DNA from 3 places in the Blautia sp. HCN-1074 genome. Region 3 is predicted to be linked to each of the others. Evidence: riboswitches for the same ligand, from Rfam matches in the RefSeq annotation. Region 3 holds a riboswitch; each other region holds the start of a gene.
What was found. A riboswitch is a leader RNA that binds a small molecule or an ion and turns the genes downstream of it on or off. The one in region 3 is predicted to bind thiamine pyrophosphate.

Region 1 (3,602 bases), on a different contig from region 3:
AAAGAGTATGCAATTGTCATCCTAAAGCAATAATACTGAGAGAGAAAGATCTGCCGGAGGAAGAATATCTTCTTCTGGCAGAGAAAATATTGAACATCTGCCGGGAATATGATGTTCCCTGTATGCTTCATACTTATATAAATACAGCCAGAAAACTGGAACATCCTTTTATCCATCTTCCGTTATTTCTTCTGAAAGAATACCAAGGAAAACTTGTGAATTTCCGGGGAATTGGATGTTCAGTTCATTCTGTAGAAGATGCCCTGGAAGCACAGAAATTGGGTGCAACTTACCTTACAGCCGGTCACATTTATACAACTAATTGTAAAAAAGGACTTCCGCCAAGAGGACTGAAGTTTCTTTGGGATGTTTGTGATTCTGTGACGATTCCGGTGTATGCAATAGGTGGAATCCATCCAGGAACAGAGCAGATATCTGAAGTGATAGCACGAGGTGCTGCTGGTGGGTGTATTATGTCTGATATGATGAAAATATAGTAAAAGAACATATTAAGCTGTATGAATATTTGAAACAAATGGAAGAAATTTTACTTGATCTGGTTAAATAAGAGAGTGTTAGTTTTGGACTATTTCTGTGATATAAACGGAAATCATATGGATAAAAAATAAGGATTTTTCAGATATAATTATGCGTGTATAGAAATATAAAAGCCACATTTATTCGACGATTACTAATGAATAAAGTAATTCGAAAATGTGGCTTTTATCAGGAGGGGTACAAGCCCCTCCTGATAAAAGAAGGAATCATTCATCAAAAATAGTAACGATTTCTCCATCCAGAATACGATTTGTATTCTTTACAGCACAGAAGTTACCACACATACTGCAGGTATCTTCTTTTTCCGGCTTTGCTTCTGCACGATAGCGTCTTGCTTTCTCCGGATCCATGCTGAGTTTGAACATTTCTTCCCAGTCAAGGCGTTTTCTGGCTTCGCTCATCTTGTAATCCCAATCGGCAGCACCAGGAATTCCTTTTGCAATATCAGCTGCATGGGCTGCGATTTTAGCTGCAATAATACCCTCTTTTACATCAGCTGCATTTGGCAGACGAAGATGCTCAGCAGGAGTTACATAGCACAGGAATGCAGCTCCTGAATATGCAGCAATAGCTCCTCCGATTGCAGATGTGATGTGATCATATCCAGGAGCAACATCTGTTACGAGTGGTCCAAGTACATAGAAAGGAGCACCATGGCACAGTGTTTTCTGAATTTCCATATTGGCTGCGATCTGGTTCATTGGCATATGTCCAGGACCCTCGATCATAACCTGAACATCCTTATCCCATGCACGTTTTGTGAGTTCGCCAAGAGTGATCAGCTCTTCGATCTGGGCAGTATCTGTTGCATCAGCAAGACATCCCGGACGACATGCATCACCGAGACTTAAGGTGATATCGTACTCTCTGCAGATATCAAGGATTTCATCAAAATGTTCATAGAATGGATTCTCTTTTCCTGTCATTTCCATCCATGCGAACATAATAGAACCGCCTCTGGAAACGATATTCATGAGACGTTTATTCTGCTTAAAACGTGCTGCAGTTGCACGATTCATACCACAATGGATAGTCATGAAATCAACACCATCTTCTGCATGCATACGAACGATATCAATCCACTCTTCGGATGTGATTTTTCCAAGAGCTTTGTGGTAATATACAACTGCATCATAGATCGGAACGGTGCCGATCATTGCCGGACATTCGGAAGTGAGTTTGCGGCGGAAGCTTCTGGTGTCACCGTAAGAGCTGAGATCCATGATTGCTTCTGCACCCATTTCTACTGCAGAATGTACCTTTTCATATTCCATATCAACGTCTTTCCAGTCTCTGGAAACACCTAAATTTACATTGATTTTGGTAGTCAGTTTTGCACCGACACCGCTTGGACTGATGCATTTATGATTCTTATTGCATGGGATAATGACCTGTCCTTTTGCAATCAGTTCTCTTAATTCTTCCACATCAAAATGTTCTTTCTCTGCTACGATTTCCATCTGCGGTGTGATGATTCCGTGACGCGCTGCGTCCATCTGTGTTGTGTACTGTGTCATTTTTTCCTCCTTGCCCTGCACTGTGGGCTTCTAAATGAACTGCGCCTCCTGCATATAGCAGGGACTTGCACCTGCGCATATTCGTAAGTTTTCGGGTAAACTTTTGCGATGTGACAGAGAGTGGTGCCCCCGGTCTGTCGTAATAATTAAGATGGGGAAGTGATCTATATGACAATATATGAACGTAAAAATATCCGAAGAAATATATTTTTTATATATTATTATGAATTTCCCTGGATTTTTTCGGATAAAAAAGGAAAGACTGCAATACGCCAACAAGCATACTGCAGTCCGGAAGAACTATAACTTTCCCTACGTTGGCATTATCCAAATCAGGTTATGGGTTAAAGCGATACAGCTTACTCTCAGCCTGCTTACACAAGCACCCCTTGTCTTAATTGCTCACATTGTAACACTTTGATATGAGAAAGTCAATAACAATTCATGATCCAAAGTGGTCAAACTAAAGACATATTATATACTTTAGCATAGGAATGCCATGTTTTGTTCTTGACTTTTTTATTGGCAATTATTTTAATTCCATATTTGAAATTCTTTTTCATTCCTGTAAGAGTGAATGAGTTGGAAGTAGTTGTATTCACTTTTTTGAAAGAACTGTTTCCCGGGTATTTGATATAAACAGTATAGTTTGTTGCACCGGAAATTCTATTCCATTTTACAGACATTGAAGTGCTTGTATTACCCGCTTTCTGAAGTGTAACACCAGTAGCAACGTATCTGGTTGTAGCTGAAGAACTTACATAACGTTTATTATTCAGAATGATGTACGGATAAATTTTCACCTGATAAAATGCAGTTCCGGACATAGGCAGGGTAAAGGAATATCTGGTATTAAAGTACTTTGTAACAGCTTTTTTAGAAGCGTAGCTTTGATAGATAACTTTATATCCGCTGATGGAATTTGAAGGATTTACAGTAGCCATATTGAAAGTATATCCATTTCCGGCAGCATAAGATGATTTAATATTTACACTGGTATAAAGTGTTGTGCATCCGGCTGTGCGGGAGCTTATTGCTGTTCCGGATGAATTTAAGGCAGTAAGTTTTATGTTGTAGGCAGTACCGGCTTTTAATTTATTTATCGTGACTTTATTTCGGGTATTACCGACATATCCCAGAAATCGGTAAGATGATGAATTAAAATTGCTGATACTGACAGCGTACTTATCAGCATTTGAAACAGAACTCCATTGAACGGTTATGGAATTTACAGAGGCAGCAACCTGTTGGATACCGGATCCAGAAGTAAGATAGGAAGCCGCTGCCGCTTGCGCATCAGAATCATCAACAGAAGGAGTATCTGTGTCTTCCTGAATTGAATTTGCAGACTGTTCTGCCAGTGAAAGTTGTGCAGTTGCTGCAAAAACAGCAGCGGTGGATGAAAATGTAAGAATTGCGCTAAGAGCGATGCTTACGAAAAATTTTTTAAAACTTCTTGCTTTCATGATAAAGACCTCCTTTTTAATACGATAAAATAATAAAAAAACTCCGTTAATGTTAAAAATA
Region 2 (11,001 bases), on a different contig from region 3:
GAAAAACAGTTACATAATCTGCTCCGCATTCATGCAGATACGCATACTCATCAGAGTTCATCGGATATACTTCAAGACCAATAACTTTGAAATATTTTCTTGCAATCTTACATGCTTCTCCAATATATTTTACGTCCGATTTCGCTCTGCTTTCTCCTGTCAGAATCAGAATTTCCTGTAGTCCTGTCTTTGCGATTGCAGACATTTCTTTATCAATTTCTTCTTCATTTAACTGTGCCCTGCGAATCTTGTTATGGCAGTTAAATCCACAATAAATACAATAATTTTCGCAGTAATTAGCGATATAAATCGGTGTAAACATATATACACTGTTTCCAAAATGTTTTCTTGTTTCTATCTGTGCTGCCTGTGCAATCTCTTCCAGCAACGGCAATGCTGCCGGAGAAAGCAATGCCTGAAAATCTTCCAAAGTACGGTTATCATGCGCCAATGCCCTGCGCACATCTGCTGCCGTATATTTATCATAATCATATTCCTGCATTGCGGAGATTACCTGCTCCATTACATCTGACTCTTCCAGAACTTCCATTCCAGGAAGATATTTCATATGATCGATTCTGTTTTTTTTCATGTCCTCCAGAATCACTTCATTTACAATACTTTCATTAAAATGTTCCCCGTGTTCTGGAATTGTTTTTGTTTCTGCTTCCATCTTATATTTCCTCCAAATTTATGTAATATGTTATATATACTAAATAAAAATATCTTAATCATGAAGGAATCCCGTCAGCGGAGAAGATGCACTGCCGCCTTTGTCTAATGTACGGCCAAGACCAGACAGATAAGCACTTCTTCCTGCTTCAATAGCTTTCTTAAATGCTTCTGCCATCACCTGTACATCCCCAGCTGTTGCAATCGCAGTATTTGCCATTACTGCTGAAGCTCCCATCTCCATGGCTTCGCACGCCTGGGAAGGTCTTCCGATTCCTGCATCTACAATGATTGGAAGGTCAATCTCATCAATCAGAATCTGTATAAATTCTTTTGTGCAGAGACCTTTATTTGATCCAATCGGAGAGCCCAGCGGCATGATACAGGCTGCTCCTGCGTTTACCAGATCTCTTGCAACATTTAAATCAGGATACATATATGGCATTACCACAAAGCCTTCTTTTGCAAGAATCTCTGTTGCTTTGATTGTCTCATAATTATCCGGAAGAAGATATTTAGAATCATGCATAACTTCAATCTTTACGAAATCTCCGCATCCGATCTCTCTTGATAATCTGGCGATACGGACTGCCTCCTGTGCATTTCTTGCTCCTGATGTGTTCGGAAGCAAGGTCACATTCTTTGGAATATAATCCAGAATATTTGCAAGTCCGCCTTCATTTGCGCGACGTAAAGCCAGTGTAATAATCTGTGCATCCGCTTTTTCGATACATGCTTTCACCAGATCCAGTGAAAATTTACCTGATCCCAGAATAAAACGGGAGGTAAATTCATGTCCTCCTAAAACTAATTTGTCCTCGTATTTCTTTTCATTATTTGTGTTTGCAATTGTACTCATTATTTATGTCCTTCTTTCCTGAAATATCATAGTTGTTTAACCGAATCAAGTAAGTCCCCTGCGGAGGTTGCGAAGAGCAATAAGCAGTGGGTGGGGACTTACTTGTATCAGCAGCTTCCGCCACCCATAAAGCTTACTATTTCCATTACGTCTCCATCCTTCAAAACAGTGCTCACATACTCTGTTTTTGGCAGAATTTCTTCATTTAACTCTACTGCGATCTGACTGATCACATATCCATTCTGTTCCAGATATTCTTTCACAGAAAATACACCCGGCAGTTCTTTTTTCGTTCCGTTTACTGTAAACATGTTCCTCTCCTTTTCCGGAAATAAATGGGAGTAAAACAGACATTTTTCCATATTTTCATATCAACGGAACAATATGGAAGAATTTCCAATAGTATAAAAAAGGAGTCCACAAAAGAATGTACCCGCGGTGGTGCACCCCTTCATGAACTCTGTTCACTCTCATTTTTCCAATATTCAATTCAAGTCTACCAACAAGTTGTTTTCTCTTGTTGATACACTATAGCAATTCCACAAAATAATGCAAATTGCTGTAGTTACTGTTCATTTTATATTCGGTAACTACTCCTGTTTCAGATAGATATCATATAGCCACATAAAAAAGGAGATACCAAAGTATCTCCCGTAAATTCACTATCATATACGTTCCTACGTTGGCATTATCCAAATCAGGTATAAGGGTCGAAGTTGATGACTTCCTCTCAGCCTGCTGTCACAAGCTCCCCTGTTCTTTTACAGTAATAAAGTATAATATTTTGCAGTCCACATGTCAACTACATTCTAAGTTTTTTATGAAACTCCTGCAGAGTATCTTTGAGACAGAAAATAAATAATGCCGCCACAGTGAGAAAACTAATCCCCGCACAGACAACCGAAGGATATACCAATCTCACAATTCCCGTCCATACAAGAACTATTGGAATCAGTCCCGCAACACCTGCCTGAACAAGATAAAACAGGTATTCTTCCCGTTCCAGACGGTTCACTTTTGCAATTACAGGAATGGAAAACTGTACCGCCAATGCCCCAAAAGGAAGAACAAAATCTACAGACCAGCCTCTCCATCCGATAAACCAATCCCAAAAAATTGCTATCACAGATATGATCAACAGCTGCCACATTTCATTCTTAAGAATGTTCCTTCTTTTAAAATATGCTACCATAACTACCAGCCAGGCACAGGCACATCCCGCCCCTGCAAACCAGAACCAGTTTAACATACCGGTGGTCATAAAATTAATCATCCCACAGACCACTGCTATCGCCAGACACAGAAAACTGAAAGTCTGAACAATTCTCTGGTTCTCTTTCTTCTCCAGTTTCTGTTTCTCTCCATATCCTGGAAATTCATTCTTCAGTTCCCGATGAGCAACTTGTTCTTCACCAAGCATTCTCTGAAAATTTCTCTGAATACTGTCATCCGGTATCTTGGAAGTAAATCCCACAACCATTTCATCTCCATAAGAACAGGAACATATCTGGAGTGAATTGGGACTGGCAAATATCCCAAAATGCTGAATGTATTCTTTATACTCTTCCGGAAGACGGATAATACCAATATTAGAATAAACTGCAGTAATACTTCTGCTTCCCAGATTAGCGCCTATCATCAGGAAATATTTCTTAATCTCCAGCGGAACAGCTCTCACAAAAGGATTCTTTTCGATTCTTACATAGCCATTCATATGCATGGCAATTTTATCTTTCACAAGTTCCTGCTCAAACTGCCTTTTTACATCTGCTACTACTTCTTCAAAGGTTGTTGTTTCTGAAAATGTATATCCGACTTCAATCCAGCCAAAGAAGTTTGTCATGGACTGAGATGGAAAATAATTTCTCAGATTCACCGGTATCATTAATGTTACCGGTCGTTTCTGCTGGTTTTTCGGAATTTCTTCTCTGATAGAACATAACATCATTGCAGTTAACAATACTGTGATAGAAGCACCATAAGAACGCGCCTTCTGATGAATATCCTTCACCGAAAGAACCACCTCTGTGATATGCATATCTGAATGAACCAACTTCTCACCTTTCAGCTTCACTGCTGTCTCTTTCTTCTCTTTATTCTTTGGCATATCGGAAGAATAATACTGCGAAAAACTGTCCTCTTCTTTATCTCCATGAGTGACTTCTTCTGCATTTTCTATTCGCGGAATATCGTCCTGCGGATGAGCCAGAATAAGATAATTCTGCACCAATTCCTGCAAAAAATGCATTGCTCCGGTGCCGTCTGTCAATGCATGAAACACCTCGAAGTTAATCCTGTCTTTATCATAAGTCACCTGAAATAAAAGAGATTTTTTATCCGGAATATACAGGCGGCTGCATGGCGGTTCTGTCTCCTGTTTTACAACCGCTCTGATATCTCTGTGTTCCAGATAAAACCAGAACAATCCTTTTCGCAAAACCGCCTGAAATAATGGATATTTCTCCATTGTCTGATCCAGCGCGGATTGAAGAATTTCTCCGTCGACCTTTTCTTTTAACTGACAGTAAAAACGAAATACTCTGGTATCATTTTTTCCGCTTACCAGTGGAAATGCCAGTGCTGCATTATCCAGTTTTCTCCATTTTGAATATCCTGTATCCATAGTTTTCCTGCTTTCTTTCTCATTATCCTCTTTCGTCACTTACTTAATTCGATTAAAGGATTTTCTCATAACTTTTATTCAAAAATCCATTAATATACTGGAAGCTTTCCTGTACATGCAGAAACTTAATCCCCAGTGCAAAAAATCCATGAAACGCTCCGTGAATTCTATAAACTTCCACATGATTTCCTGCCGCCTGAAGCTTTCTTCCATATACTTCCCCTTCGTCTCTGAGAGGATCATATTCTGCTGTAAGAATTAATGTTTCCGGCAGATTTCTCAGATTTTTTTCAAGAATCGGCGCAAAGTATGGGTTCTGTCTGTCCTCTGCTGTCCTTTGATAAAGAGTAAGGTAATCCTCCATTTTTACCGCTGTCAGCAGATAATCACTGCCATTTTCATGTACTGATCTGTATGGTGATTCCTCTGTATAACAGTTTCCCAATGCCGGATAGATAAGTATCTGCCGGCGCGGTGTAAACTCACCTCTGTCTCTCGCCATCAGACACACTGCCGCAGTCAGATTTCCACCCGCACTGTCACCGATGATCGTAATCTTCTCGGGGTCTGTATTCAGAATCAGCTGGTTCATATAAAGCGCTTTTGCCGCAGCATAACAATCCTCCAATGGAATCGGAAATTTATGTTCCGGCGCCAGCCTGTATTCTACGGAAACCACGATATGTGCAGTTGCCTGAGCCATTCTGGAGCAGACACGATCATAATTCTCTACACTCTCAGTTACCCAGCCTCCGCCATGGAAGAACAGCAGAATTGGAAAGGTATTTCCTTCCACAATCCCTGCCTGCATCGCTTCCTCCGTCGGAAAATACAATCTGATCGGTACTTCATAATCGCCATTATAAACTTTGGCATCCAGTTTTTTCAAAAAAATACGTGTGGCATCCAACTGTTTCAGGTCTGCCATTTTTCTGGAATTTTCTACCTCTATATTTCCATAGGAAAGTGTATGCAAAATTGCTTTCATTGTCTTTGATATCAATATTTTTATTTCCTTTCTACCATATATATTCAGTCGTGGCGCTCCTCTTTATTATCATATGTTTCACAAAATCTGGCAGCAAATGCCGGTGGTTCATCATGTGCATAAAGATGTGAAATATCACCAAATGCACTGATACGGAAGCTCGCAATTCCTTCTCTTCGCTCCTCGGTATTTATTGTTGTAACAGAACTTGGTGCAGCACAAAATCCATGCCACATCACCATCGGAGACACACTTAACAGATGGCTAAGTAACACACACTCCAACCCAAAATGGCAGAAAAATACCAGTGTATCATTATTTGCCTTCTCAGCTCTATAGTAATGTCCCTCCCGCACATATCCATGAGACGCCAGAAGTTCATCAAACTTTCCCGTCACATAGTCATAATAGCCTTTTGCATCCGCTTTCTGTAATCTTTCGTTTTCAAACCAGTGGTCATACTGATAAAATCGCTCGTCCTTCGTCCAGTCCTGCGGAAGCCAGTCCCATAAGATAATCTTTCGGTCTGTAACATCAGGACGGTCGATCAGAACGTCAAACTCTCTCAGCCAGTCACATTCTACAGCGGTGCGATTCATCTTTTTCAAGGTCAGAGAAGCGGTGTCTTTTGCTCTTCCAAGTGGAGAAACATAGAACTCTTTTACATCAAACTTTGACAATTTTTCTGAGAGATATTCTACCTCTTTCCATCCTTTCTCAGTAAGTGAATCAATCGAATAATCCGGATCTCCATGTCGTACGATTATTAATCTCATTTGTATTTCCCTTTCTTGCACTCTCTATCGCATATGATAGTTTATTTTTATTATATATCACAGGGCTTTATATTCCAATATCCCAAGTTGTTTATTCTTTATCAAAATGCTTTCATATTTATTGGCATATTTTTTTCTATCATTCCGCTATATTCTTAATCATTCTCACTATTCGCATAAAAATAGTTTTTTAAGATATTATTTTTTGAAACTTTTCTTCCTTTTTGATGATTTTACTATTATCATATGGTATACTGAATCTATAATAAAACGCAATTTTACAGTAACATTATTATCTATAATCGAAAGGAAAAAATCATGAAAATTCTGGTCTTTGACATCGGTGGAACCGCAATCAAATACGGTATCTGCCAGAGCGGAAAACTCTTGTCAATTAACGAATGTCCTACTGAGGCATATAAGGGCGGACCACATATTCTGCAAACCATTTGTAGTCTCGCCGAACACTCTCTCCCATTTGATGCCATCGGAATTAGTACTGCTGGTCAGGTCAATCCGCAGGAAGGTTCTATTATTTATGCTAACAGCAATATTCCTAATTATACCGGCACACAATTCCAGAAAATCCTGCAGGAACGTTTTCATGTTCCTGTTGCTGTAGAAAATGATGTTAACAGTGCAGCACTCGGAGAGGCCATTTTTGGTGCAGGAAAGGGAAATCATTCTTTTCTGTGCCTTACATATGGAACCGGAATTGGAGGTGCTATTATTGAAAATGGGAAAATTTATCATGGTTCTTCTTTCTCAGCTGGAGAGTTTGGTGCTATTACCACTCATGCAGAAGAAAAGCTTACCAGTACTGACCCATTTGATGGATGTTACGAACGCTACGCTTCTGCCACTGCACTTATCAAAATGGTTTCTTCCGTTGATTCATCGCTTACCAACGGACGCCAGATTTTTGCGAATCTTGAACGACCAGAAATTAAAACTGTTGTAAATAAATGGATTGATGAAATCGTACTGGGACTTGCTACACTAATTCATATTTTTAATCCTTCCTGCATTATTCTCGGAGGTGGTATCATGGTTCAGCCTTATATTCTTAAACAGATTCACACACGAATCCCTCAGATGATAATGTCCAGCTTTACACATGTAGAGATTTTCAGTGCACAACTTGGTAACTCCGCGGGGCTTCTTGGCGCTTATTATTTAGCTTCTCAGAAATTATAAAATTATTATACAATCATGACCATCGGCTTAGCCGGTGGTTTATTTTGCTTCTGCAAGTTTTATTATCGATACTGGCATCTAAAAACTCATTGAAATAAGTTATTCACTCGCAACATCAATTCCCTGCTAATCTCTTTCGAAATCCATCTTTGGATCAGCAGTGCTTCGTCTATTTGCCACACCCCTAACCGTTTTATTGATGATGTTCAGGCACTTTTTCCATATCAAATATCACAGTTCTTATGATGGTTCACATTGTTTTCCCCAACTTCACAATGTTAAACAGAGGCATATCCGACAAAAAGGGTTACCTCTTAGCCTATATCTGCCTCAGGTAACCCTCTCTTTAAAATTCTTTTTAATCAACAAAATTTCTTGATTGCTTCATCAATCATAGATGCGCATTTTTTTATCTGTTTCATATCTTCAGGAATAATTTCCGGCAACGGTTTACGTACTCCTCCAATATTCAGATTTTCACGAATACGAAGAATTTCTTTTATTACTGCATACATATTTCCATGACAACTGCACATTCCATAGATAATTTCATCAGCAGCATACTGAATTTCCCTGGCTTCTTCAATCTTCCCCACATCTGTAAGTTCTTTAATCCTAAGATACAATTCCGGCATCACACCATAAGTACCTCCAATCCCTCCATCTGCGCCCATCGCCAGCCCAGATACAAGCTGCTCATCCGGTCCATTAAAGACCACAAAACCCTTTCCACCCTCCATTTTAAACATTTGAATGTCCTGTACCGGCATAGAACTATTCTTAACAGCTGCTACTCTAGGATTTTTCTTCATCTCACGGAACAAAGGCATTGTAAGAGCTACTCCAGCCAGCTGTGGGATATTATAAATAACGAAATCAGTGTCTGGTGCCGCACTGGAAATATCATTCCAATACTCTGCAATCGCATATTCCGGTAGATGAAAATAAATAGGAGGAATCGCTGCAATTGCATCTACACCCAGAGCCTGCGCATGAGCTGCAAGTTTCTTACTGTCTGAAGTATTATTACAAGCTACATGAGCAATCACGGTAAGTTTTCCCTCAGCCGCCTTCATCACATGCTCCAGAACAATTTTTCTCTCCTCAACGCTCTGGTAAATACATTCTCCTGAAGAACCTCCAACATAAACTCCTTTCACACCTTTTTCAATCAAATGCTTAGTCAATGTCTCCACTCTTTCAGGGCTGATTTCTCCATCATCCTCATAGCACGCATAAAACGCCGGAATAATTCCCTGATATTTTGTGATATCCTTCATTTTATTATCCTCCTGTTATTTTATTTTAATTTTAAAAACCAGCTTATCAACATCACTATTTTCAGTATTTTTTACTTTTACCATATGAACATCCTCCGGAAACACAATTAATACTTTTGCATTATCCATCAAAACCCATGTCGTCACCTTACCATCATATCCAACAAAATCTTTTTCCTCATCCCTTTCTGTCTCAGAAAGATCTTCACAATTGCTTATACCAATTTTTTCATTTCCGCTCAACAAAATATGCATATCTGCATATCTGATATGTCCTTCCCACGAGGCATCTTTCTCCTCTACAGTCTGATAGCAAAAGTGATTTACAAATACTTCATCTTGATCTATCACCGTTTTTCCTTTCCCTAAATCATTTAAATCATATTCCCTAAGAAAACGAATCGCTGTATCAAGATTCTTTGAAATCCCCAAATAAGTCTCTATATTCTTAATCTTCGTATAAATCATATTAGATCTCCCCCTATCTTCTGACTGTTTTATCAAACCATGCTTCTACTTCTCCGTTTACCGCTCTGATTCTAATTGGAAAATTCATATTTACATTTTTGTCTGGATAATCCATTCGAAAGTGGCTTCCTCTGCTTTCTTCTCGAAGTAATTCTGCTTTCAGTACGCAAAGGGCTGTGTTTATCTGTGCCTGTACTACTTGAGTCTTAGCACAAATTTCATCAGATTTACTCCCTGTACCCTGCCCACAGCCACATCTTAGTCTTTCTTTGAGTCTTTCCATTTCTGCTATTCCCTGATTCAGATCATGTTGATTTCTTTCCGGAAAAGAACTCGTGTCCATGATTTCGCGAATTTTTCTTGTTATTTCTAGCACATTATCATTTCCTTTCGGTTCAACTATCACATATCCCCTTGATGACAATTTACCAGACTGTGCCGCATATTCTCCTGCCGCTTTACCAAAAACAATTCCATTAGCTGTAGAGAGACCACCAATTCTGTTTGCACCATGCATCCCTCCCGTGATTTCACCTGCTGCATATAACCCAGGTACACCTGTATATCCATATGAATCAATACAGATTCCTCCATTTGAAGCATGCGCAAACATTCCAATTTTGATAATATCCTTTACTGTCATTCCATATTTCTGATGTAGCCATTCAAAATATGTTTTACTAAATTCAGGCATATTTTTTTCAATATCAGAGCGATATCTAAGTCGTATTCCTCCATGATATCGTTCGCTTAATATCGCAAAATCAATTCCATAATCTCCCAGACTGTATGTAAACGGTCCATGCGTGGAACGTCTGATATATAAGTCTCTATTCTCGTCAAAGAGCGTTTCACCATTAGCATTCAATAATTCAGACCATTGAAACGCTTTCTCATTAAAAACAGTTCCGAAAGCAGGTTCTATATATCCCGGCATAAACTGCTGAAATTCCAGATTTACAGCCTGCGCTCCCACCTTCAGTGCCACCCAATGGCAAAAAGAAGAAACATCTTCTGTTGTCAATCTGCTTTGATATAATCCCGAAAGCCCTCCTGTTGCCAATACAACAGAGCCACTTTTAATCCACATGATTCGTTTCTGATGATATACGATTGCACCATCTATCCGCTGTCCAATCTCTGTTAGATCCAACAAAACAGTATTAGAAAGAATCCTCACATTCTTATCTATTAAGCGTTTTCCAAAAAAAATTTTTATTGCTTCTTTCGAAAGCCCCATCCAATGCCTGTGTTTTCTGTCAAAGCACGGAATAAATTCAGACTGTTGCTTGTCTCTGGCTTCCATTGGTATCAGTCCATTTCTTCTCAGAGATTCTATTCCCGGATCTATTCCATTCACAAATGCCTCTACCAACAACGGATCCGCCATTCCCTCTCCGACAATCTGAATGGATTCTGCCAAATCTTTTTTATCATTCTCTCCATCTGGTGCAATCAGTCCAAATCCCCACGTGCCCGGATAAAAGCTCGCGCCTGAAAACAATTCTCCCTGGCTGATAAGAATCACTCGGGCACCTTTTTCAGATGCCGCATCTGCTGCCTGAAGTCCTGCAATCCCTGATCCGACTATTAGTACATCACATTGCAACTCTGATTCTAATTTCATTTTTCCCCCTTAGTTTTCTCATCCTGATAAAGGAAACACGAAACCATATGTCCCATTTCTCCATGTGATTGTAATTTGGGTTCCTGTTTTTTACATATTTCCATGCAGTGAGGACACCGATTATGAAATGCACACCCGGATGGTTTATGAATAGGACTTGGAACTTCCCCTCCGAGTACCTCTCTTTTCTTTTTTCTATGAATATCCGGAACAGGAATTGCCGAAAGGAGAGCCCGTGTGTATGGATGAAGCGGATTATCATACAAAGCTCTATTATCCGCGATTTCCACGACTTTTCCCAGATACATAACCGCAATTCTATCTGACATATACTGGACAACACTTAAATCGTGTGCTATAAACAAATATGTCAGTCTCATTTCCATCTGAATATCCTTCATCAAATTTAATACCTGTGCCTGAATTGATACATCCAAAGCAGATACCGGTTCATCACAGATCAACACCTCCGGTAACACTTCCAAAGCTCTGGCAATGCAAAGTCTCTGTC
Region 3 (11,001 bases):
CTGTGATTGGGCAGATCGTTTCTGGAATTCTGGTAGTTGTATATTTTTGGAAATTCCGAAATATGAGTCTGACAAGTGAGATGCTGAAACCGAGAATGAGATACCTGAAGGCAATTATTTCACTGGGGCTTGCTTCCTGTATTAACCAGATTGCCATGGCAATTGTGCAGATCGTGCTGAATAATATTCTGCGTTATTATGGTGGAAATTCGGTTTATGGAAGTGATATTCCGATTGCGTGTGTTGGAGTTATTTCTAAGGTAAATCAGGTATTTATGGCTATCTGCATTGGAATTTCTCAGGGAAGTCAGCCAATCTGGGGATTTAATTACGGAGCGAAAAAATATGACAGAGTTCGACAGGCGTATTGTTATTCTGTAACTGCCTGTACGGTAATCGCAACGATATTCTTTTTATGTTTCCAGCTGTTTCCACACCAGATTGTGGGGATTTTTGGAACAGGAAGTGATCTGTATTTCCAGTTTGCGGAACGTTATCTGAAAATCTTTATGTTTATGACATTTGCAAATGGAATTCAGCCAATGTCATCCGGATTCTTTACATCTATTGGAAAGGCGAAGCTGGGTATTGTTATGTCACTGACACGACAGGTAATTTTCCTGTTGCCATTGATTGTTATCTTCCCGTTATTTATGGGAATTGATGGCGTGATGTATGCAGGTCCGATTGCTGATGCTGCGGCATTTGTGCTGGCGATTGTGTTTGCCAGAAGAGAGTTGGCGAAGATGCGTGGAGCGGAGGCGTAAGATACTTAAGAAATATAATAGAATAGCAAGAGTTTAACCGAATCAAGTAGCGAAAGCGGATGGCGAATATCCGATTGATTGTTATAAAAGCATATAGAATAAGAAATTTTTTATTTTAGTAAAAGAAAAAGTCCTTCCGAGATTAATGAGATAAGAATTTATCTGAAGCATCTGGAAGGACTTTTTTAATAGGAGGGTATTTTTAAGCTGCTTTCGATACATAGTTTTACACGGAATAACTGTTATGCAGTTTATTCGGAGAGACTTACTTGATTCGGCTAAAAAATATCCTGCTGTGTAAGATTATAAAACTGATCGAACAGTTCCACCTGGAAACTTCCGGGACCGGAGCTGTTTTTTTCTGCTTTTTCCCCGGCAATGCCAAATTCTGTAGCAGCAGATACGGCAGCAGTGAACGGATCGGTAACTGCCAGATAAGTAGCACAGATCATTCCAAGCATACATCCGGTTCCGGTAATCTGCGACATGGCAGGAGTGCCGCGCATAATGAATGTACATTTGTCGGCTGAGACAACCATATCTTCTTTTCCGGTAATAAGGAGTGTGGTGTTCCACTGAGCTGCTTTTTCCTGGAAGAGTTCCAGCAGGTGGGAACGGTTGGCGTCTGTGAGCGTATCCTGTGTACCTGCGTCGATACCGATCGCGTGAGCGGTCTGTCCAGACATCGCAAGGAGTTCGGACATATTTCCTTTTAGAAGTTCTGGCATATGAATGTTCATAAGTTTTTGCGCAAATTCATAGCGAAGAGTACTGCATGCAGTTCCTACCAGATCGAGCATGACTGGAATATGAATACTGCCGGCAGTTTTTAAGGATTTCGGCATGGACGCCATACGGGCATCGGTGATGTTCCCGAGGTTTAATGCCAGTGCCTGCGCGTGGCTGGTGATTTCGGCTACTTCCGCAGGGTGTTCTGCCATGATTGGGCGGCCTCCTGCCGCCAGGATGATATTGGCACAGTCATGGATAGAAATCGGATTAGTGATGCAGTGAATCAGCGGCTGTGCTGCTCTGGTGAGTTGTCTGGTTCTTGTCTGATTTTCGATCATATACTTTTGCTCCAAGGCTTTGCTGAAATTTGGCAAGCATTCCTGAGTGGCTTAATGCTTTCAGGAAGAAGTAGGCGATGGTACCGCCCATGCAGGTTGCTGCCAGAAACATTGGTGTGTAAAAGAATGCGTTCAGTCCACTTCTTCCCATAAGAAATGCCATGACAGGATAGGAAACCAGAGAACCGATAATACCGGTTCCGAAGATTTCACCGATCACTGCGCAGATGATTTTTCCATGGGATGCGCGGTAGAAAACACCGGATAAAAATGCACCGAATACGGCACCTGTCAGTGCCAGTGGTGGGATACCCATAAACATCATACGGATAATTCCGATGAGAGTGGCACACAGAAGTGAATACCATGGTCCCAGAAGTACGGAACAGACGATGTTGATCAGGTGTGCGGTCGGGCACATTCCCTCGATTCTCAGAATTGGTGAAATGACTACGCCGATGACAACCATCATGGCGAGCATAACCATTCGGAATGTTTTTGCTCTGTCTGTGTTCATTGTGAACCTCCTTAAGTTGTGGAATATAAAAAATCTGCCGGAATAATACACTGGCAGATTTCGATTCATTCATACATTCCCTACGCTGGCATTATCCATATCAGGTGCGGTCGAAGATATATCTTCCTCTCAGCCTGTCACACAGGCTCCCGTTGTTATTATCCATATGCAAATTTTTTACTGCTGTTAGGGTAACACAACAGTATGGAAAAGTCAATGAGAGATGATTGTAACTGGTTTTGGTTCGTGTTACAATTTAATCAAATCAAACAAGTAGCGAAGACGGATTGTGTATATCCGTCTGGTCTGTAAACTAGGTCAGGAGGATACGGTCATGGCGAAAAAATTTTGCATTACAGGAACTTGTGTTCCAGAGAAAAACTATATGGTAGATATCAGTGACAGAATTGACCGCATCACAAAAGATTACATCGAACAAGGACAATACTTCACGATAAACCGTGCGCGGCAGTATGGGAAAACAACGACTTTATTTTTACTGGAAAGAAAACTCAGGGAAGATTATCTGGTATTGAGTTTGAGTTTCGAGGCGGCAGATGAATATTTTGAATCTTTGACCAGTCTGGCAGAAGGACTGGTGCTTGATATTGGAGAATGTCTTCGGGAACAGAATGTTGCGGAGAAAACGGTAAATGACTGGATCAGCCCTCTTTCTGAAAAGTTTCCAATGCGTTCGCTTGGAATGAAAATCACATCATTGTGTAAATCATGTGGAAAAAAGATAGTTTTGATGATAGATGAAGTGGATAAAAGTTCTGATAATCAGATTTTTCTTTCTTTTCTCGGACTGCTGAGAGAGAAATATCTGAAATGGCAGCAGGGGAAGGATTCTACATTTCAGTCAGTGGTTCTGGCAGGTGTGCATGATGTAAAAACTTTAAAACTAAAACTGCATCCACAGGAGGAATCGAAGTATAACAGTCCATGGAATATAGCAGTAGATTTTCGTCTGGACATGAGCTTTTCAGTTAAAGATATTGAAAGCATGCTGAATGAATATGAGCGGGATTATCAGACGGGAATGAATATCCGGGAAATCAGTCAGCTGATTTATGATTATACAAGCGGTTACCCGTATCTGGTTTCGCGGATATGCCAGATTATGGATGAGCGGATTTTGGGAACGGATGAATTTTTGACAAATGTGTTGGTATGGACAAAAGAGGGAGTTCTGGAAGCAGTGAAATTGTTATTAAAAGAGCCAAACACATTGTTTGATGATATGACGAAGAAATTGCTGGATTATCCTAAATTGAAAGAGATGATGCAGAGTATTTTGTTCTCAGGAGTAAGTTTTCCGTTTAAGAGAGAAACTCCGTTAATTAATCTGGGAGTGACATTTGGATTTCTTAAGGATAATCATGGAATTGTTGCGATTTCTAACAGAATTTTTGAGACACAGTTGTATGATTTGTTCTTAGCTGAGATGGCAATTAATGATGCGATGTATGTGGCGGCGGTTTCTGACCGGAATCAGTTTATTATTTCCGGAATGCTTCAGATGGATCTGGTTATGAAGAAATTTTATGAGCATTTTGAAGAAATTTATTCCGATAATGATCAGAAATTTATTGAGGAAAATGGAAGAAAATTATTCCTGCTGTATTTAAAACCAATCATTAATGGGACAGGAAATTATTATATTGAGGCGAGAACGCGAGATAATAAGAGAACAGATATTATTATTGATTATAGAGGAAAGCAGTTTATTATTGAGCTGAAAATCTGGCATGGTGATGAGTATAATAAACGTGGGGAAAAGCAGTTGTTTGAGTATCTGGAAATTTATAAACAAGAGAGAGGATATCTTTTGAGTTTTAATTTTAATAAGCAGAAGAAGACAGGGATTCATGAGATAAGATACAAAGAGAAAAAGATTCTTGAGGTTGTGGTGTAGATGTCGGTTTGGTAAGTTTTATGTAGAAAGATTTGGAAATAAAATGCCTTGAAAATTTGAGAGGATATATTATATATACTCTTATATTCAAGGCATTTTACTACTTTATACTTCTGATTACATTCCAGAAGGATTCAGAAATCGATAGCAGATTTGTCTGTTCCATAATTCTCCTGCTTTTGTAATGTGATATGGAAAGTCAAAATTTCCTGGGGCATCCAGGTAACTTTGAAATTCAAATGCAAGAGCACAGCTTGGGCTTGTGAGTTGATTATCTTTCAGCTTTATTCCGTTTTCAAAATAACCTCCAGAGTATATAACTGCGCAAGGAGCGTCAGATGTAATCTGAAGTTGAATGGAATTGTCTGGGGAAGTGCATGTCAGGTCAGGCGTATTTGGTGAAGACAACGGCATTGTAATTCTTTCATTTTTATCATGATTTGGACTATCATGGTTTAGGATAAATTCGTGATTAAATCCTTTGTTTCGTTTCAGCTGTATATCGTCCGGATATGCTTGCATCTGTTCCAGAAGTGATATGGACCGACGAAAATCAAAAGGTGTGTTTTTAACTGATGCAATGCTTTCAGGAATGAATTCAGGTGTATTGCAGATATATTTGTCAGCCTGAATCTGCAGTTTATGAGTTAGTGCAGAACTGGAATAATCACCGGACAGATTGAAATATGTATGGTTTGAAATATTAAAATATGTATCTTTATCAGAAATTGCCTCATATCGTAAGGTGAGAGTATGATCTTCTTTTAGTGTATAGATGGCTTTTATTTCCCGTTTTCCGGGAAATCCATCCAGACCGTCTTCTAATATGATTCTAAAAATTACAGTAGCACTTTCTACTAAAGTATGGTTATGTTGAGCGGGACATATATCAGTGGTAGTTTCGATAGAAAAGGCATCGGTAGCATTAGTGTGAGTGGAATATTTATCGGAAGAAATCAGCCTGTTATCAAAGTTATCTTTAGTATCAATTTCAGCAGATACGAGTTCCCAGTTTTTAAAAGATGCATTATGAGATCCACCATGAAGAGTATGAGTATTATTTTCATTAAGCGATAAAGAGTAAACGCTGTCATTTATAGAAAGTTTCCCATGTGAAATACGTCCTGCGCATGGGGCAAGTGTGGCACCGGCATAGAGTGAATTGGAAAAATAAGCGGTATCCTCATCAAAAGCAAGCGCAATATTTTTTAAGCCACCATCAGAAGCAGGGAAAAGAATTTGACGAATGGAGGCTCCGATGGAGCATAAGGTTACAGAAAAACCGTCATTACAGGTCAGCCTGATAGTGATATATTGCCTGCATATATCAGAAAATGGTGATTTTTTAGTACTTTGACTGATTAACATATCAAATATTCCTCACTTTCATATTACAATTCAGATTGTACTTTTTTATTATGGTACATAGCCATACTGTAACGTAAAAACAGTATTTTTTCAAGAAAAAATAAAATGATAGTTATAAAAATGACGGAGAAAGATAAAAAAACAAGGGAAAAACAGATAAAGAAAACATAATTGCATAAAATATAAATCTATAAAATGTAAAAAGTGTATAAAAACGAAAATCATTTCGTGAAATTATAAACAAGCTACACAAAAATAGCAATTTTTTTAAACTCCATAGCAATTTCAAGTAATGCAATACGGAAGCATCACGTCTATAATAAAACTCAGATAAGGTTACTGGTTACAGAGTGAACGGTAATCAGATAAGAGAAGGAGGGAAAGCACATGAGTAGTGTACTCGAGTTTAAAAATATCTCAAAGTATTTCCCTGGTGTAAAAGCGCTGGATAATATATGTTTCAAAGCATATGGCGGAGAGGTACTTGCATTTCTTGGAGAAAATGGTGCCGGAAAATCCACATTGCTGAAAGTACTTAATGGAGATTATCAACCGACAAATGGAGAATATCTTCTGGATGGTGTACAGAAACATTTCAGTTCCCCCCACGAAGCAATTCAGGAAGGAATCAGCGTAATATATCAGGAACGCCAGATTCTGCTGGAACTGAGTGTGGCTGAGAATATTTATCTGGGACGTATGCCATCAAAGAAATTTGGAATTATTGATAAATCTAAAGCAAATCAGATGGCACAGAAAATTATTGATGATTTTGGGCTTCCAATATCGCCGACAACCAAGGTTAAAGATTTAAGCATTGCATATCAGCAGATGGTAGAGATTATGAAGGCATACAGCCGTGAAAATCTTAAAGTTATCTGTTTTGATGAACCTACAGCCAGTTTAAGTGATGCAGAGATTGACAGCCTTTTTGAAGTTATAGCGAAACTGAAAGCTCAGGGCAAGATTATTATTTATGTATCTCATCGAATGAAAGAAATTCAGCAGATTGCAGATAAAGTAGCAATCTTTAAAGATGGTCATTATGTAGATACAGTAATTACAAAAGAAGTTCCGGAACAGCAGCTGATCAAGATGATGGTTGGACGTGATCTGGGTGATATCTTTAAGAACCTGGACAGAAACGATAAGATTGGTGATGTTCTTCTGGAAGTTAAAGGCGTATCTTCAGATTATGTAAAAGAGAATTCCTTTGTACTTCATAAAGGAGAGGTACTTGGTTTCTCAGGTCTGGTAGGAGCCGGAAGAACAGAATTGATGAGAGCCATTATTGGCGCAGATAAAATGAAAACCGGTGAGGTTTATCTGGAAGGTAAAAAAATCGTAAACAGATCTCCGAAGGAAGCAATGGATAACGGTATCGTACTGGTGCCTGAAGACCGTAAACTGCAAGGTATTCTAAGTAACCTGAGTATTGCAGGAAACATCAATATTGCACTGATGGATAAGAATTCGAATAAACTTGGTGTGATAGATAAGAAGAAAGAAGCGGAAGAAGCTGACTGGGGAATCAGAGAGTTTAAAGTTAAAACACCATCCCCTGATAAAAAGATTGTAGAGCTTTCCGGTGGTAATCAGCAGAAATGTATTGTTGCCAGAGGAATTGCAACGAATCCGAAAGTCCTGATCCTGGATGAGCCTACGAAGGGTATTGACGTAGGTGCAAAATCAGAATTCTACAGTATGATCTGTAAATTTGCAAAACAGGGACTCGGCGTAATTCTTATTTCTTCAGAAATGCCGGAAGTTATCGGACTTTCAGACAGAATTATTGTTATGAAATCCTTACGTATTTCCGGTGAGGTAATGAGAGAAGAGGCTACCGAAGACAAGCTGTTAAGCCTGGGAATGATGGGGGAGGAAGCAAATGAGTAATATTGAAACTAAAAAAGAGAAAAAAAGCATTTTAAATAAAATCGGTGGTGATAAGCTGATTTTGATAGCAGCGATCATTATTGTATTTGCATTATTTACATTTTTAAATAAGAACTTTCTGACATGGGCGAATATGGTAAACCTGCTGGTTGCCGCTTCACTGGTCGGTCTGGTAGCGGTTGGACATACATATCTGATCATTGCAGGACAGAACGACCTGTCACCTGGTTCTCTGGCAGCTTTCTGCGGAACACTGGCAGCATTGTTACTTTCAAAAAATGTTCCGTTTATTCTTACAATAGCTGTTGTTTTACTTGCCGGTGTGGCAACAGGTTTCTTTAATGCATGGATGGTTAATAAGATTAAACTGGAAGCATTCATTGCAACTCTGGTAACACAGAACATTATGAGAGGATTTGCTTACATTATCTGTGATGGTAAACCAGTATCTATCAGTAATAAAGCTTATCTGACAATCGGAAAAGCAAGATTACTGACGATTCCTGTATCTGTATGGCTGATGATCCTTGCATTTGTAATTTTTGGATTTATCCTTGCAAAGACTAAATTTGGACGTAGCGTATATGCAATCGGTGGAAGTCAGGAGGCAGCAAGACTTGCAGGTCTGAATCCACAGAAAATTGTTACAAGTTGTTTCGTTATCATTGGAGCTTTGACAGCATTAGGTGGAATCGTATTTTCATCCCGTATGAACTCCGGACAGCCAGCAGCAAATATTAACCTTGAGTTTGATGCGATCACAGCTGTTATCCTTGGCGGTGTTTCCTTTGCCGGTGGTGTAGGTGACATGTTCGGAACGATTCTTGGTGTTATCCTGATTCAGGCATTTAATACAGGTCTGATTATGGTAAATGTTTCTACTTTCTGGCAGTATGTAGCAAGAGGTGCACTTCTTCTTTTCGCTCTGACATCTGACTTTATCCGTAAGCAGAAACGTGAGAAAGAGCTTCTGGAAGCAAGCATGAAGAACATTAAATAAGAGAAACTTTCACACGTGGGGTGTGACTGAATATAGCAAAACATATATATCCTAAGGAGGAAAATGACATGAAGAAAAAAGTGATGAGTGTAGTTCTGGCAGCAGCAATGGCAGTAAGTATGGTAGTACCTGCAGTATCAGCAAGCGCAGCAGATAAGCTGGTAGTATATGGAATTTATAAAGCCGGTGATCAGACATGGTTTATCGATGAAGGTGATGCGGCAAAGAAAGCTGTTGAGGATGCCGGTGGAGAATTCATCTATGTAGATGCTAAGATGAGTCCGGAAGAATATTTAAAAGCAATTGATAATGCAGTTGCAAACAATGCAAGTGGTATCATTACCTGTACACCTGACCAGACACTTTCTCAGGCAGCCGTTGATAAGGCAAAAGATGCAGATATTCCGATTGTTGCATGTGATGATGCACTTCAGGATGATGCAGGAGAGAAATTAGCTCCATGGGTAGGAATTAATGCTTATGCAATCGGACAGACAAATGGTGAGTGGATGGCAAATTATGCAAAGGACAATGATCTTGTTGGAAAAGATGAAGTTGGTCTTCTTATCATGACTATGGATACTGTTTCCAGCTGCGTACCGCGTGCAGAAGGCGAATATGATAAATTCAAAGAAGTATGCCCGGATTTCAATGAAGACAATATTTTCTATGCAGACTATGATGGAACTACAGATAAAGGAAATACTGCAGCAGCAGCTGTACTTACAGCAAATCCACAGATTACAACATGGATGGTAATGGGTGCAAATGAAGAAGGAACTATTGGTGCATGCCGCGCTCTTGAAACAGCTGGTCTGGATGCAAATGCATGTGTAGTAGGTCTTGGTGCTTATATGGCAAAAGATGAGTGGAATGACAAAGGTGCTGATGGAACATGTATGAAAGCAGCTGCTTATTTCTCATCTGATTCTGTAGGTCAGGGATCTGTAGATGTTCTGATGAAACTGATCAATGGAGATGACGTTGATATGGAAACAGCAGTAGATGCAGAAATTGTTACACCTGAAAACTACAAAGATGTAATGGGCGATGCTGCTAACTAAGAGATTATATTTTCAGTCTTTTATTTCTGAAAGATAATCGGTATCAGTTAAGAATAATGTTTAATAAAAAAAGAATCAGAGATTGCGAGTGGCAGTTTCTGATTCTTTTTATATTTGGTTCGCAGACTGGGACTTATTTAGTATCTTCGGAAGACAGAATCATTTGCTGCCTGTATTCACTTGGAGTCATATTTTCCCACTTGCGGAAAGTGGAACAGAAACTGCTTTCGCTGTTAAATCCTGAACCAAAGGCAATCTCCTTAACAGGGACATCAGGCAGCTTTAACAGGAATTTGGCAGAATTGATTCTTGTGGCAATAAGGTATTGATGAGGAGTGAAGCCGGTCTGAGCAGTAAACACACGCGAAAAATGAAAAGGGCTCATATTGGCATTTTTGGCAAGTTGTTCCAAGGTTAGAGGTTCGCTGAAGTGTTCATTGATATATGCCCGGGATTTTTCTACTACTTTGAAGTGAGAAGTGGTATTTCCGGAATATGCCCGGGTATACAATAGCGTATTAAGCATTTGCGTGATCATTTCTGAAGCTTCTCCCTCTTTCAGTGGTTTGGAATTACGAAAGACATGTAACATCTGATCCAGACCATTTGTAATGGGAAATGAATTGGAAGGAGAAATAATGTTTCCATGGCTGGCGGTGATAAGATCATAAAAATCTCTGGCGAGTGGACCGTCAAAATGTATCCAGGAAACTTCTGCGTCACAGTCAAAGCCATATTCGTGAGGAACGTAACAGTCAATAAGAACAACCTGTCCGGCAACAGCATTCTGAAGTTGCTGATCTGGAAGAAGAACCTGACAGGTTCCTTTGGCAATATACATTAAAAGAAAACTGTTGTATTGAATTCTGGAGCGCCAGTATCCTGGTTCATAGTAAAAATATCCGATTTCTTTCGGATAAAGATAAAGTTTGGAAGCAATCGTGCTTGGCTGATAGAGATAGTAATCAGAAGCGGGATTTACTAAGTTTTCTTTTGTTCTCATAATGACTCTCCTTATAGCAATTTTTTTAAACTCATAAGCAAGTTACAGTAATGAATATTCAGTAATTAACATATATAATTAAGCTATCACAAAAAGAAATAGAAAGCAATAAAAAAACATTATGAAAATTCATTGTCACAGGAAAGCTGGAATGAATTTTAGCTACGTTATTGAAAATGGAGTGGATAGTAACGTAGTTAGATTAATGATTTGTATTTTCGCAGTTGAGAAAAAGCTAGTGTACAGACAAATTGATACACTGGTATGTAAATTGGGAGGTAAGTAACATGGAAGAAGTAAGAATCTGGGAAGAGGAAGTAATCATCCCTACTTATGAGATCGGTGCAGCAGAAAAGAATCCGATTTTTTCTGAAAAACGAGTATATCAGGGAAGTTCC

Region 1: another riboswitch for thiamine pyrophosphate. It lies ahead of thiC (phosphomethylpyrimidine synthase ThiC); the one in region 3 lies ahead of thiW (energy coupling factor transporter S component ThiW).
Region 2: another riboswitch for thiamine pyrophosphate. It lies ahead of thiS (sulfur carrier protein ThiS); the one in region 3 lies ahead of thiW (energy coupling factor transporter S component ThiW).

The regions. Positions count from the first base shown of each region.
Region 1 is NZ_JBBKBP010000029.1:18,060-21,661, reverse strand. It holds gene WKT11_RS17505 (thiamine phosphate synthase) at 1-497, shown strand, start outside; gene thiC (phosphomethylpyrimidine synthase ThiC) at 765-2,075, opposite strand; TPP riboswitch at 2,367-2,475, opposite strand; gene WKT11_RS17495 (fibronectin type III domain-containing protein) at 2,534-3,541, opposite strand.
Region 2 is NZ_JBBKBP010000029.1:22,302-33,302, forward strand. It holds gene thiH (2-iminoacetate synthase ThiH) at 1-673, opposite strand, end outside; gene WKT11_RS17515 (thiazole synthase) at 728-1,531, opposite strand; gene thiS (sulfur carrier protein ThiS) at 1,639-1,842, opposite strand; TPP riboswitch at 2,188-2,296, opposite strand; gene WKT11_RS17525 (DUF6320 domain-containing protein) at 2,334-4,154, opposite strand; gene WKT11_RS17530 (alpha/beta hydrolase) at 4,207-5,142, opposite strand; gene WKT11_RS17535 (histidine phosphatase family protein) at 5,187-5,918, opposite strand; gene WKT11_RS17540 (ROK family protein) at 6,237-7,115, shown strand; gene WKT11_RS17545 (dihydrodipicolinate synthase family protein) at 7,478-8,395, opposite strand; gene WKT11_RS17550 (YhcH/YjgK/YiaL family protein) at 8,411-8,899, opposite strand; gene WKT11_RS17555 (FAD-dependent oxidoreductase) at 8,877-10,490, opposite strand; gene WKT11_RS17560 (ABC transporter ATP-binding protein) at 10,487-11,001, opposite strand, start outside.
Region 3 is NZ_JBBKBP010000020.1:63,468-74,468, reverse strand. It holds gene WKT11_RS15110 (MATE family efflux transporter) at 1-767, shown strand, start outside; gene thiM (hydroxyethylthiazole kinase) at 1,046-1,837, opposite strand; gene thiW (energy coupling factor transporter S component ThiW) at 1,767-2,354, opposite strand; TPP riboswitch at 2,414-2,517, opposite strand; gene WKT11_RS15095 (GxxExxY protein) at 2,689-4,272, shown strand; gene WKT11_RS15090 (aldose epimerase family protein) at 4,390-5,640, opposite strand; gene WKT11_RS15085 (sugar ABC transporter ATP-binding protein) at 6,028-7,536, shown strand; gene WKT11_RS15080 (ABC transporter permease) at 7,529-8,536, shown strand; gene WKT11_RS15075 (arabinose ABC transporter substrate-binding protein) at 8,605-9,600, shown strand; gene WKT11_RS15070 (AraC family transcriptional regulator) at 9,734-10,603, opposite strand; gene WKT11_RS15065 (DUF5107 domain-containing protein) at 10,891-11,001, shown strand, end outside.